2 regions of the Bradyrhizobium sp. A5 genome follow, and region 2 is predicted to be linked to the other one. Evidence: riboswitches for the same ligand, from Rfam matches in the RefSeq annotation. Region 2 holds a riboswitch; the other holds the start of a gene.
The links. A riboswitch is a leader RNA that binds a small molecule or an ion and turns the genes downstream of it on or off. The one in region 2 is predicted to bind glycine.

Region 1: linked by a shared signal. The riboswitch ahead of gcvT (glycine cleavage system aminomethyltransferase GcvT) and the one ahead of WHZ77_RS12410 (D-amino acid dehydrogenase) in region 2 are both predicted to bind glycine.

Annotation. Positions count from the first base shown of each region.
Region 1 is NZ_CP148990.1:2,462,530-2,469,956, reverse strand. Features, by position in the region: gene WHZ77_RS11665 (cyclic nucleotide-gated ion channel) at 1-387, opposite strand, end outside; gene alaS (alanine--tRNA ligase) at 394-3,075, opposite strand; glycine riboswitch at 3,298-3,386, shown strand; gene gcvT (glycine cleavage system aminomethyltransferase GcvT) at 3,532-4,680, shown strand; gene gcvH (glycine cleavage system protein GcvH) at 4,691-5,059, shown strand; gene gcvP (aminomethyl-transferring glycine dehydrogenase) at 5,077-7,427, shown strand, end outside.
Region 2 is NZ_CP148990.1:2,607,398-2,614,824, reverse strand. Features, by position in the region: gene WHZ77_RS12420 (ABC transporter substrate-binding protein) at 1-1,236, opposite strand, end outside; partial or broken gene WHZ77_RS12415 (M20/M25/M40 family metallo-hydrolase) at 1,505-2,633, shown strand; glycine riboswitch at 2,729-2,833, shown strand; glycine riboswitch at 2,837-2,949, shown strand; gene WHZ77_RS12410 (D-amino acid dehydrogenase) at 3,018-4,319, shown strand; gene WHZ77_RS12405 (ABC transporter permease) at 4,500-5,441, shown strand; gene WHZ77_RS12400 (ABC transporter permease) at 5,462-6,349, shown strand; gene WHZ77_RS12395 (ABC transporter ATP-binding protein) at 6,364-7,427, shown strand, end outside.

The DNA.
Region 1 (7,427 bases), 140 kb from region 2:
GCCCGTCGCGAGCACGATTCCCGCGGGCAGAAAGGCCAGGAGGTCGATGATGCCGAGCGCGGAGAAGGCATAAGATAGCCGGTCGGCGAGCGCGGACGCCTTGCGTTGCGTGTGACCCGCCACCGTCCACAGCCGCGCGGCATATTCCAGCGCGAACACGATCACGGACAGAATCGTAATCGCCGAGAACAGCAGGCCGAACTGCGCGTCAAGCTCCGGCACGGAGGCAAGGATCATCGCGGTCACGTTGAGCACGACGACGCCGATGATGAGCTGAATGAAGCGCGATCCCGCCGAATAGGCCAGGGGATCGTGCTCCAGCAGTTCGTAGAGGCGATCCCTCAAGTCGGGATCGCGAAGCCCACGTCCTCGCGGAACGGGGCGCATGGCCGCTTAAGCGCCCGCCGCAATGGCTTTTTGGATCTCCGACAGGGCGTCGAGAGCCTTTGCTCCGTCAGGTCCACCACCTTGCGCCATCTCGGCCCGGCCGCCGCCGCCCTTTCCGCCGACGACCGGCACGCCGATCTTGACGAGGCTTGCGGCGTCGAAACGGGCCGACATATCCTTGGTCACGCCGACAACGAGGCTGGCCTTGCCGTCGGCCGTCGTATTCGCAACCGCGACGACACCCGACTTGATTTCAGCCTTGGCCTGGTCGACCAGCGACTTGAGTTCATCGCTCGGCAATCCCGTGACGTGAAGCCTGTAGAACTTGACGTCACCGATCTCCACGACGTTGGACTGTCCGCCGTCGCCGGCGGACGCGCCGCCGCCCATCGCGAGCTTCTTGCGGGCGTCGGAGAGTTCGCGCTCGAGCTTCTTGCGCTCGTCCATCAGCGCGGTGATGCGCGCCGGGACGTCGTCGATCGAGGTGCGCAGCTCGTTGGCTGCCGTCTTCGCCAGCGCCATGGTGTCGTTGGCGTGCCTGCGTGCGTAATTGCCGGTCAGCGCCTCGATGCGTCGCACGCCGGAGGCCACCGCGCTCTCGCCGGTCAGCGTGATCAGGCCGATGTCGCCGGTGCGCCGCACATGGGTGCCGCCGCACAGTTCGACCGACCAGCCGAGCGCGTTGGCGCCGCGCTCACGCGCGGTCCGGCCCATCGAGACGACCCGGACCTCGTCGCCGTATTTCTCGCCGAACAGGGCGCGCGCGCCCTGTTCACGCGCTTCATCGACGCCCATGACGCGGGTCGTGACCTCGTCGTTCTCCAGCACCACGTCGTTGGCGATGTCCTCGACGCGGGCGAGCTCTTCCGCGGTGATGGGCTTCGGATGCACGAAGTCGAAGCGGAGACGGTCGGGTGCGACCATCGAGCCGCGCTGGGCGATGTGATCGCCGAGCACCTGGCGCAGCGCCTCGTGAATGAGATGCGTCGCCGAGTGATGCGCGCGGATCGACGAGCGCCTGCCGTGATCGACCTCGAGCTGCAGCGCGGTGCCGAGCTTCAGCTCGCCGCTCTCCACGACGCCGACATGGACGAAGAGATCGCCGAGCTTCTTCTGCGTGTCGGTGACGCGGAACTTGATGCCGCCCTCGCCCGTCAGCACGCCGGTGTCGCCGACCTGGCCGCCGGACTCCGCGTAAAACGGCGTCTGGTTCAGCAGCAGCGCGCCGGTGTCGCCGGCCTTGAGGCTGGCAACTTCCTGGCCGTCCTTCACCAGCGCGGAGACCACGCCTTCGGCGCTTTCGGTCTCGTAGCCCAGGAATTCGGTGGCCCCGAGCTTCTCGCGCAGCGGGAACCAGATCGCCTCGGAAGCTGCCTCGCCCGAGCCCTTCCAGGACTCGCGCGCCTTGGCCTTCTGGCGCTCCATCGCGTCGGTGAACGAGGCCTGATCCACGCCGATGCCGCGCGATTTCAGCGCGTCCTGCGTGAGATCCAGCGGGAAGCCGTAGGTGTCGTACAGCGTGAAGGCGACGTCGCCGTCGAACATGTCGCCCTTCTTCAAGGACGCGCTCTTCTCGTCGAGGATGGCAAGGCCGCGGGTCAGCGTCTTGCGGAAGCGGGTCTCCTCCAGCCGCAGCGTTTCCTCGATCAAATTCTCCGCGCGCAAGAGCTCGGGATAGGCCTGGCCCATCTCGCGCACCAGCGCCCAGACCAGCCGATGCATCAGCGGCTCTTTCGCGCCCAGCAGCTGCGCATGGCGCATCGCGCGGCGCATGATCCGGCGCAGCACATAGCCACGGCCCTCGTTCGAGGGCAGCACGCCGTCGGAGACCAGGAAGGCCGAGGAGCGCAAATGGTCGGCGATGACGCGGAACGAGGCCACGGTCTGCTCGTTCGGCCCGCTGCCGAGCGCGGACGACGTCGCGTCGATCAAATGACGGAACAGATCGGTCTCGAACACGCTGTCGACGCCCTGCATGATGCTGGCCATGCGCTCGAGGCCCATGCCGGTGTCGATCGAGGGACGCGGCAGCGCCACGCGCTCCTCCTTCGTCACCTGCTCGTATTGCATGAACACGAGATTCCAGAACTCGAGGAAGCGGTCGCCGTCCTCTTCCGGCGAGCCCGGCGGTCCGCCCCAGATGTGATCGCCGCGGTCGATGAAGATCTCCGAGCACGGGCCGCACGGACCGGTGTCGCCCATCGCCCAGAAATTGTCCGAGGTCGGGATGCGGATGATGCGGTCGTCGGAGAACCCCGCGATTTTCTTCCAGAGATCAGCCGCCTCGTCGTCGGTGTGGTAGACGGTGACCAGCAGCTTGTCCTTCTTCAGCCCGTATTCCCTGGTGATCAGCTTCCAGGCCAGCTCGATCGCACGTTCCTTGAAATAGTCACCGAACGAGAAGTTGCCGAGCATCTCGAAGAAGGTGAGATGGCGCGCGGTGTAGCCGACATTGTCGAGGTCGTTGTGCTTGCCGCCGGCACGCACGCATTTCTGCGAGGTGGTGGCGCGCTGATAGGGCCGCTTCTCGACGCCGGTGAAGACGTTCTTGAACTGCACCATGCCGGCATTGGTGAACATCAATGTCGGATCGTTGCGCGGCACCAATGGCGAGGACGACACGATCTCGTGGCCGTTCTCGGCAAAGAAGTTCAGAAAGGTCGACCTGATCTCGTTGACGCCGCTCATGTTCATCCAATCGGGTGTGCTTGGACCCGCTGACTTGCCATCCAAACCGCGAGTTTGGACTGATATCTGCGGGCCAGAGCGCTTTTAGACAAGGCCAGCTTCGCTGTCCAGAAACTGTGCAGACAGATCAGTGGGTTGCCGCATCAGCGCAATCCCGTTGAAAGGCGCAAAGCCTGCGTTGACAGGCTTGGCCGCCCTGTGGTCTGTACCCATCTGTATCGTACGGCCACGTCGGGAGAGACCGGCTTTGGTGCCGGCGCCGAAGGAGCAACCGCCCCGGAAACTCTCAGGCAAAAGGACCGCGTGGCTTTGACGACATCTGGAAAGAGGCACTGGCGGGCTTAAGACCCGAACAGCGTCCGCCGACGGGATAATACTCTCAGGCACAGCGACAGATGGGGCTTCGACTGGTGTCCACCGGGGAATCGTCCCCGGGGAACCGCCGAGGGCCCCGTGATGCTTGCGCGCGACGACCAAGACTCCCTGAAAAGAACGCCCCTTCACGGGCTGCATCTATCCCTCGGCGGCAAGATGGTGCCGTTCGCGGGCTATGACATGCCGGTGCAATACCCCGCGGGCGTGCTCAAAGAGCATCTGCATACCCGCTCTTCCGCCGGCCTGTTCGACGTCTCCCACATGGGCCAGCTCGCGCTCCGCCCGAAATCGGGCAAGGTCGAGGACGCCGCCCGCGCGCTGGAGCGGCTGGTGCCGCAGGATATCGTCGCGATTGCACCGGGACGGCAGCGCTACGCCCAGTTCACCAATTACGACGGCGGCATCCTCGACGATCTCATGGTCGCCAATTTCGGTGATCACCTGTTCCTGGTCGTCAACGCCGCCTGCAAGGACGCGGACGAAGCGCATCTGCGCGCGAATCTCTCCGGCGACTACATCATCGATTCGCTGGCCGACCGCGCGCTGGTCGCGTTGCAGGGCCCGAAGGCGGAATCGGTGCTGGCGAAATTATGTGCAGAGGCGCCGTCCATGAAGTTCATGGACGCCGGCCCGCACAAGGTCGCCGGCCTCGACTGTTTCGTCTCGCGCTCCGGCTACACCGGCGAGGACGGATTCGAGATTTCGGTCCCCGCTGCCGATGCCGAGCGCCTGGCCAAAATGCTGCTCGACGATCCCGACGTCATGCCGATCGGCTTAGGTGCCCGCGACAGCCTGCGGCTGGAAGCCGGGCTCTGCCTCTACGGTCACGACATCGACACTGAGTCCACCCCGGTCGAAGCCGCGCTTGAATGGTCGGTGCAGAAGAGCCGACGCAGCGGCGGCGCGCGCGCCGGCGGCTTTCCCGGCGCGGAAAAGATCCTCGCCCATTTTGACAACGGCGCATCCCGTCGCCGTGTCGGCCTGCTGGCCCAGGGCCGCGCGCCGGTGCGCGAAGGCGCGCTGCTGTTCGCGACCAGCGCAGGCGGCGAGCCGATTGGAAAAGTGACATCGGGCGGCTTCGGCCCGAGCCTGAATGCGCCGGTCGCGATGGGCTACGTGCCCACCGCATCGAGCGCGCTCGGCACGCAAATCTTCGCCGAAGTGCGCGGCCAGCGCCTGGCCCTCGCCGTCGCCGCCATGCCCTTCGTGAAAAACACCTACAAACGCTGAGGACCCGAGAATGACCACGACGCTGTACACCTCCGACCATGAATGGCTCGCCATCGACGGCGATGTCGCCACCGTCGGCATCACCGACTACGCGCAGTCGCAGCTCGGCGACGTCGTGTTCGTCGAACTGCCCAAGGTCGGCCGCGCGCTGAAGAAGGCGGAAGCTGCCGCCGTTGTGGAATCGGTCAAGGCGGCCTCCGACGTCTACGCGCCTGTGACCGGCGAGGTGCTCGAAACCAACGATGCGCTCGCCGCCGAGCCGGCGCTGGTGAACTCGGACGCGCAGGGCAAGGCGTGGTTCTTCAAGATCAAAATTGCCGACAAGAACGAGCTCGGCGGCCTCATGGATGAAGCCGCCTACAAGGTACATACGGCTTAAGGACGATGGAGCAAGCGATGACCGCGCACCGTAAATCCAGCGGCGAGACCGCCGCCACTTTCGTTCGCCGCCACATCGGCCCCTCAGTGCGCGATGTCACCGCAATGCTCGAAACTGTCGGCGCCAAGAGCGTTGACGCGCTGATGTCGGAAACGCTGCCGGCTTCGATCCGGCAGGCCGCCCCCCTCGATCTCGGCAAGCCGCTCAGCGAGACCGAGGCGATCGCGCATATGGGCGAACTCGCGCGAGAGAACCAGGTCTTCACCTCGCTGATCGGCCAAGGCTATTCCGGCACGATCCTGCCCACGGTGATCCAGCGCAACATCCTGGAGAACCCGGCCTGGTACACGGCCTACACGCCCTACCAGCCCGAGATCAGCCAGGGCCGGCTGGAAGCGTTGCTCAACTTCCAGACCATGATCTGCGACCTCACCGGGCTCGACGTCGCCAACGCTTCGCTGCTGGACGAGGCGACCGCCGCCGCCGAAGCGATGGCGCTCGCCGAGCGGCACTCGCAGGTGAAAGCAAACGCCTTCTTCGTCGACAAGGACGTGCATCCGCAGACGCTGGCCGTGATGCGCACCCGCGCCGAGCCGCTGGGCTGGAGCCTGATCGTCGGCGATCCCCTCGCCGATCTCGACAAGGCCGACGTGCTCGGCGCACTGCTGCAATATCCTGGAAGCTCGGGCGCGTTGCGCGACCTCAGGCCCGCGATCGCCGCGCTGAAGGCCAAGGGCGCACTCGCGATCGTCGCGGCCGACCTGCTGGCGCTGACGCTGCTCGCCTCGCCCGGCGAGCTCGGGGCCGACATCGCCATCGGTTCGGCGCAGCGCTTCGGCGTGCCGATGGGCTACGGCGGACCGCACGCGGCCTATATGGCCGTGCGCGATGCGCTGAAGCGCTCGCTGCCCGGCCGCATCGTCGGCCTCTCCGTGGACTCCCGCGGCGCGCCCGCCTATCGCCTTGCGCTGCAGACCCGCGAGCAGCACATCCGCCGCGAGAAAGCGACCTCCAACATCTGCACCGCGCAGGTGCTGCTCGCCGTGATCGCCTCGATGTATGCAGTCTATCACGGACCCGAGGGCCTGACGCAGATTGCGCGCAACGTGCATCGCCGCACCGCCGTGCTCGCCGCCGGCCTGCGCAAGCTCGGCTTTGCGCCTGACAGCGAAACCTTCTTCGACACGATCAGCGTGGACGCCGGCGCTGGGCGAGCCGAGATCGTCGCGCGCGCCGCCGCCGAAAAGATCAATCTCGGCGTCGGTGAAACGAGCTTGCGCATCGCGCTCGACGAGACCACCACGCCCGCGACGGTCGAGGCGGTCTGGCGCGCCTTCGGCGGCACGCTTTACTATGCCGAGATCGACGCCACCACGCGCGAGGTGCTGCCGGAGGCGCTGAAGCGCGGCACCGGTTTCCTCACCCATCCCGTGTTCCACGCGCATCGCTCGGAGACCGAGATGCTGCGCTACATGCGCAAGCTCAGCGACCGCGACCTCGCGCTCGACCGCGCGATGATCCCGCTCGGATCGTGCACGATGAAGCTGAACGCGACCACCGAGATGATGCCGCTGACCTGGCCGGAGTTTGCGACGTTGCACCCGTTCGTCCCGCGCGATCAGGCCAAGGGCTATCACGCGCTGTTCGCGCGGCTGGAAAAATGGCTGTGCGACATCACCGGTTATGACGCGATCTCGCTGCAGCCGAACTCGGGCGCGCAGGGCGAATATGCCGGGCTGCTCGCGATCCGCGGCTATCATGCCGCGCGTGGGCACAGCCATCGCAAGATCTGCCTGATCCCCTCCTCCGCCCACGGCACCAACCCGGCCTCGGCCGCGATGGCCGGCATGGACGTGGTGGTGGTCGCCTGCGAAAAGAACGGCGACGTCGACGTCAACGATCTCCGCGCCAAGGCCGAGACGCATACGAAGGATCTCGCCGCGGTCATGATCACCTATCCCTCGACCCATGGCGTGTTCGAGGAGCATATCCGCGAGATCTGCGACATCGTCCACAGCCATGGCGGCCAGGTGTATCTCGACGGCGCCAACCTCAATGCGCAGGTCGGCCTTAGCAGGCCCGGCGATTACGGCGCCGATGTCAGCCATCTCAATCTGCACAAGACCTTCTGCATCCCGCATGGCGGCGGCGGCCCCGGCATGGGTCCGATCGGCGTCAAGGCGCATCTTGCGCCCTTCCTCCCTGGCCACCCGTCAACGCAGGCGGACGCGCCGGTCGGCCCGGTCTCGGCCGCGCCGTTCGGCTCGGCGTCGATCCTGACCATCTCCTACATCTACATCCTGATGATGGGCGGCGACGGCCTGAAGCGCGCCACCGAAATCGCGATTCTCAACGCCAACTACATCGC
Region 2 (7,427 bases):
CTGCCAGTCGGTCGCCTGCGCGTCGACCTTGAAGCCGGCCTCGCGGAGCAGCTGCACCGCGACCGTCGGCTGCGCCTTCAGCGTCACGACGTCGCCGGGCACCATGACCACGACGGGCGTGCCGTCATAGCCGGACTCGGCGAGCAGCTTCTTGGCCTCCGCCATGCCGTTGCCCTTGACCAGCGATTCCGAGCCGACGTCGCTCGCGAAAGGCGTGTCGCAGATGAAGAACGCGCCGCAGATCTTGTAATATTTGGGATTGCCGACGAGCGCGTCGAGGACGTCCTTCTGGTTCATCGCCAGAAGCGCCGCGCGACGGATCTTCGGATTGTCGAAGGGCGGATAGAGGAAGTTCATGCGCCCAAGGGTCTGATAGCCGAACTTGTTCAGCACCTCGACCTTGAGGTCCGCATTGCCTTCAAGCATCGGCAGCAGGTCCCACGGCGGCACTTCCATGAAGTCGATGTCGCCCGATTGCAGCGCATTCACCGCGGTCTGCGAGTCCGGCATGGTGATCCACTCGACGCGATCGACCTTCACGACCTTGGCGCCGGCGGTCCAACTCGCCGGCTCCTTGCGCGGCACGTAGTCGGTGTTCTTGACGTAGACCGCCTTCACGCCGGGCTGGAATTCGCCCTGCACGAACTTGAACGGACCGGAGCCGATCTGCTCGGGGATCTGCTTGTCCGGCGGCGTTTCGGCCAGACGCTTCGGCATCATGAAGGGCACGCGGGAAGACGGCTTGCCGATCGATTCGAGGACGAGGCCGTAGGGCTCCTTCAGCTTCAGCGTGATGGTCTTGGGATCGGTCGCCTCGATGCTGGCCGTGAAGGTCATCATCTGCTGGCCCATGCCGTCGACCGCGGCCCAGCGCTTGAGCGAGGCGACGCAGTCTTCCGCCGTTACCGGCGTGCCGTCATGCCACTTCAGGCCGTCGCGCAGCGTGAAGGTGTAGGTCAGCTTGTCGTCGGAGATTTTCCAGTCCGCCATCTGCGGCTGGATCTTGAAATTCGAATCCGTCGTGATCAGCGTGTCGTAGACCATGTAGCCATGGTCACGCGTGATGTAGGCGGTGGTGAAGATCGGATCGATGACGCGCAGATCCGAATGCATCACCGCGGTGATGGTCTTGCCGGCGGCAAATACCGGCGAGGCCATTGCGGTCGAAAGCGCGACGACCGACAGCGCAAGTGTGGAGGCGAACGCGCGACGCCCCCGGCGCATCAAGCTCAGCATAGAAGTCTCTCCTGACGTGAAACTATTCAAAGGCAGGTTATTGGTTGAGCATTCGGTTCGTTCCTTAGGCGAACTAACCTCATGCAATGCCTTTATCTTTTCGAGACTTGCAGACAGCGTTGTGCGCGTCAATCCGGTTTAGCTGCAAGCCCAAGCGGCGCGCGTACGGGCTCCACAAAGATCGGTTTGGCTCTACAACACTCCCCGCTCGTCCTGCCCAGCGCAATGCAATGCGCGTTCCATCTTTCGAAGCTTGAGAGACATTAAGATGAATCCAGCCAATCTTCCCTTCGATTCCGAGGCCATGCTCGAAGGCCTGCGCACCTGGGTCGACTGCGAGAGCCCGACCTGGGACGCCGGTGCCGTTAACCGCATGCTCGATATCGCAGCGCGGGATATGGCAATCATGGGTGCGACGATCGAACGCATCGCCGGCCGCCAGGGCTTTGGCGGCGTCATCCGGGCACGCTTCCCGCATCCGAAGCAAGGTGAGCCGGGCATCCTGATCGCCGGCCACATGGACACCGTCCACCCGGTCGGCACCATCGAGAAGCTGAAATGGCGGCGCGAGGGCAACAAGTGCTACGGCCCCGGCATCTACGACATGAAGGGCGGCAACTATCTCTCGCTGGAAGCGATCCGGCAGCTGGCGCGGGCCTCCTACCACGCCGCTGCCGATCACCGTGCTGTTCACGCCGGACGAGGAAGTCGGCACGCCCTCGACCCGCGACATCATCGAGGCCGAGGCGGCGCGCAACAAATATGTGCTGGTGCCCGAGCCGGGCCGCGCCGACAACGGCGTGACCACCGGGCGTTACGCCATCGCGCGCTTCAATCTCGAGGCGACGGGCCGGCCGAGCCACGCCGGCGCGACGTTGTCGGCGGGACGCTCGGCGATCCGCGAAATGGCGCGGCAGATCCTCGCGATCGACGCGATGACGACGGCGGATTGCACTTTCTCCGTCGGCGTCGTGCATGGCGGACAATGGGTGAACTGCGTTGCCACGACCGCCACCGGCGAAGCACTGTCGATGGCCAAGCGCCAGGCCGATCTCGATCGCGGCGTCGAGCGCATGCTGGCCCTGTCGGGCACGGCCAACGACGTATCCTTCAAGGTGACTCGCGGCGTCACCCGGCCCGTGTGGGAGCCGGATGCGGGCACGATGGCGCTGTATGAAAAGGCACGCAGCATCGCCAAATCGCTCGGCGCCGAGCTGCCGCATGCGAGCTCCGGCGGCGGCTCCGACGGCAATTTCACCGGTGCGATGGGCATCCCGACGCTCGACGGCCTTGGCGTGCGCGGCGGCAATGGCCACACGCTCGAGGAGTTCATCGAGGTCGACAGCCTGGTCGAGCGCGGCCGGCTGATGGCGGGTTTGCTGGCGACGCTCGAGTAAATTGAACCAACTTTGCACTGCACAATACGTTGGCAGTCACGGTTGAAATTTAGCCTTGTCTAAAAATGAGGCGCATCGTACTGCTCGATGGTCCACGCGACGATGCGGGAGAGATCGCAACGAAGGCTTCCAGCCTTCTTTGCGGCGCCGACGGAGCAACCGCCCCGGAAACTCTCAGGCAAAAGGACTGTATCGTCAGGACGATCTGGAGAGAGACGGCACGATTTGAAAGTCGTGACGTCCACCGAAGGGGATAGGCCGGAGCTGACCTCACGGGGTCTGCGCCGGGTCAAGCTCTCAGGTAACCGTGACAGATGGGGCGCCGCCAACGGCTTTACGGCCAGCGGTTAGCCGACTCTAACTCACGGGAGCCCCGAACCTGCCATGACTCATATCGCCATCATCGGCGCCGGCATCACCGGCGTAACGACCGCCTATGCCCTGCTGGAACGCGGCTACAGGGTGACGGTGCTCGACAAGCACCGTTACGCCGCGATGGAGACCTCCTTCGCCAATGGCGGACAGCTCTCCGCCAGCAATGCCGAGGTCTGGAATAGCACCGCAACGATCCTCAAAGGCCTGCGCTGGATGTTCCGGCGCGACGCGCCGCTGCTGATGAACCCGCGGCCGAACTGGCACAAATATTCGTGGATGAGCGAGTTCGTCGCCAACATCGGCAACTACCGCGCCAACACGATTCAAACCACGCGCCTTGCGATCGAAGCCCGCAAGCATCTGTTCGAGATCGCAGCACGCGAGGGCATCGACTTCGATCTCGAACGCCGCGGCATCCTCCACATCTATCACGACAAGAAGGGTTTTGAGTCCGGCCTGCGCGTCAACGCGCTGCTGCAGGAAGGCGGCCTCGACCGCCGTCCGGTGACACCGGAGGAAATCCGCGCCATCGAGCCGACGCTGCGCAAGGACTATTACGGCGGCTTCTACACCCCGTCGGATGCGACCGGCGATATCCACAAGTTTACCCGCGGGCTTGCCGAGGCCTGCAAGCGACGGGCCGCCACCTTCATCCACGAGGCCAACATCGATTCGATCGCTCGCGCCGGCGCCGGCTTTGTCATCGGCTGGGCCGATCTGTCCGCAAGCGATGCGGTCGCATCCGCGCGCGGCATGCTGAAGGTGGACGGCGTCGTGGTCTGCGCAGGTGTGGCGAGCCGTCACTTCGCCACCCTGCTCGACGAGCGCGTCAACGTCTATCCGGTGAAGGGCTACTCGATCACCGTACAGCTCGACACCGCCGCGAGCCGCAACGCAACGCCGACCGTCAGCCTGCTCGACGAAGCCGCCAAGATCGTCACCAGCCGGCTCGGTGCCGATCGCTTCCGCGTCGCCGGCACCGCCGAATTCAACGACTTCAACCGCGACATTCGCGCCGACCGGGTGCAGCCGCTGGTCGACTGGGTGCGCAGCAACTTCCCCGACGTCGAAACGTCGCGTGTCGTTCCGTGGGCCGGGCTACGGCCGATGATGCCGAACATGATGCCGGTGGTGCGCGCAGGGCGGATACCGGGCGTGTTCTTCAACACCGGCCACGGCCATCTCGGCTGGACCCTGTCGGCCGCGACCGCGCAGATGATCGCCGGGACCATCGACGGCTGGCGCGGGCTCAATGCACCGCCGAGCGTCCCCTCACTCAAGGTTGAGGCCGAGCTGCGTCATGCATCCTGAGTGGTTCCGGCCGGCGCAGGGCGGCCCCTTGATACCGCCCTGCCCTTGGCACACAATTTGCCCCGCAAGGTCGGCATCTCCGGCCGGCTTTCCAGCCCGAATGACAGGCGCGCATGATAGACACGACAGCTTCCACCGGTGCCCCAGGGCGCCACACGTTCCGCAGCCGGAGATAGGTGCATGCTAGGTTATCTCATTCGCCGCGTTCTGGCGGCGGTCCCCGTGATGGGTGTCGTCGCGCTGTTCGTGTTTCTGCTGCTGCGGCTGACCCCCGGCGACCCCGCCGCGATTCTCGCCGGTGACAACGCGACACCTGAACGGCTGGAGCGCATCCGCGACTCCCTCGGCCTCAACGAGCCGTTGATCGTGCAGTTCATCACCTGGGTGAACAAGCTGCTGCACGGCGACCTCGGAACGTCGCTGATCTCCAATTTGCCGGTCATCAAGATGATCAGCCAGCGTGTCGAGCCGTCGATCTCGATCGCGCTCTCGACCATCATCCTCGCGGTCATCGTCGCCGTCCCCCTGGGCGTGATCGCGGCATGGAAGCATGGCACCTGGATCGACCGCTTCGTGATGGGTCTCTCCGTGCTGGGCTTCTCGGTGCCCGTGTTTGTGGTCGGCTATCTCCTGATCCAGGTGTTCGCGATCGACCTGCGCTGGGTGCCGGTGCAGGGCTTCCGCAGCATCTTCAACGGCTTCGGACCGTTCTTCGAGCGCATCATCCTGCCGACCTGCGCGCTCTCCTTCATCTACGTCGCGCTGATCGCGCGCATGACGCGGGCGGCGATGCTCGACGTGCTCGGCGAGGATTACGTACGAACGGCGCGCGCGAAGGGCATCAACGAGGTCGCAGTGATGATGCGGCATGCGCTGCGCAATGCCGCTGTGCCCGTGATCACCGTGATCGGCACCGGCTTTGCACTGCTGATCTCCGGCGTCGTCGTCACCGAGAGCGTGTTCAACATCCCCGGCATCGGCCGCCTCACCGTGGACGCGGTGCTGGCGCGCGACTATCCGGTGATCCAGGCGATGATCCTGCTGACCTCGCTGATCTACGTCGTCGTCAATCTCCTGATCGACGTCGCCTACACGCTGCTCGATCCCCGGATCCGGTACTAGGGCTAAGGATAACAACAACAATGTCGGTCGATAGCCTTCCTCAATCGTCCATTCCGATCACGACGCCGCTGCGGCCGCGTTTCGGATTCCTCACCTCGACGCCGATCATCGCGGCGGCCACGGTCTGCCTTGCGCTGATCGTGCTGGTCTCGATCCTGGCGCCGCTGATCGCGCCGCATGATCCGATCCAGTTGGCCCCCTCGCAACGGCTGAAGCCGGCCTCGGCGCAGTTCCTGCTCGGTACCGACGCCTATGGCCGCGACCTGCTGTCACGCGTGATTTATGGCGGGCGCATCTCGCTTCTGATCGGTATCGGCTCGGCGATCCTTTCGATCGTCATCGGCCTTTCGATCGGCCTCGTCTCCGGCTTCTTCAAGCTGGTCGATTCCGTGCTGATGCGCGTCATGGACGGCCTGATGGCGATGCCGAGCATCCTGCTCGCGATCGCCGTGGTGTCACTGTCCGGCGCCAGCATCTGGACCGTGCTGGTGGCGATTACCATCCCCGAAGTTCCGCGCGTGGCGCGCCTGGTGCGCTCGGTCGTGCTGTCCGCCCGCGAGGAGCCTTACGTGGAAGCCGCGATCTCGGTCGGCTCGTCGCTCCCGAAGATCATGTGGCGACATCTGATGCCGAATACGATCGCACCACTGATCGTCCAGGGCAGCTATGTCTGCGCCTCCGCGATCCTGACCGAGGCCATCCTGTCCTTCCTCGGCGCCGGCATCTCGCCGGAGACGCCGACCTGGGGCAACATCATGGCCGAGGGCCGCCAGTATTTTCAGCTCAAGCCGACGCTGATCTTCTGGCCGGGCCTGCTGCTCTCGATCGCCATCCTCAGCATCAATCTGATCGGCGACGCCGCCCGCGACGCACTCGATCCGCGCATGAAGCAGCGGGAAGGCAAGTGATGACGGATCAAGCGATGACCAACCCCATCCTCGACATCAACAACCTCGTCGTCTCCATCGGCAAGAAGCCGAAGGGCGCCAACATCATCGACGGCATCTCGATCCAGGTGCACAAGGGCGAGACGCTGTGCCTCGTCGGCGAAAGCGGATCGGGCAAGTCGGTGACCTCGCTGACCACGATGGGCCTGCTGCCGAAGGGCACGCTGGTTCCGACCGGCGGCAGCGTCAAGCTGGTCGGTGAGGAGATTCTCACCGCGACCGACCGCCGCCTGCGGCAGCTGCGCGCGACGCAGATGGCGATGATCTTCCAGGAGCCGATGACCGCGCTCAATCCGGTGGTGCCGGTCGGCCGCCAGATCGACGAGGTGCTGCGCGCCCATACCAATCTCGACGCGAAGGCGCGCAAGAAGCGCATCCTCGACATGATGGAGCAGGTCCGCCTGCCCCAGGTCGAGCGCATCTTCGCCTCCTACCCGCACCGCCTCTCCGGCGGCCAGCGCCAGCGCATCATGATCGCGATGGCATTGGTGCTGGAGCCGAAGCTGCTGATCGCGGACGAGCCGACCACCGCGCTCGACGTCACCACGCAGAAGCAGATCCTGACCCTGATCCGCGACCTCCAGCGCGACCACGGCACGGCCGTGCTGTTCATCACCCACGACATGGGCGTGGTCGCCGAGATCGCCGACCGCGTCGCGGTGATGCGGCAGGGCCGGCTGGTCGAAACCGGTCCGCTCGAGACCGTGCTGCGCAACCCGACCATGGAATACACCCGCAACCTGCTCTCGGCGGTGCCGAGCCTGGTGCCGCGCGCCCCGCGCGAGGAGAGCCACGAGCCGGTGGTGCTGGAGGCCAACGACCTCAGCAAGGTCTACAAGGAACGCTCTTTCTTCGGCAAAGGCCGCGAGGTCGTCGCCGCCGACAAGGTCACGCTGACGCTGCGCAAGGGCCGCACGCTCGGCATCGTCGGCGAAAGCGGCTCGGGCAAGTCGACGGTGGCGCGCTGCATCGTCCGCCTGATCGACCCGACCTCCGGTGGCGTGCGCCTCGCCGGCCGCGAGATCTCCGACATCTCGCG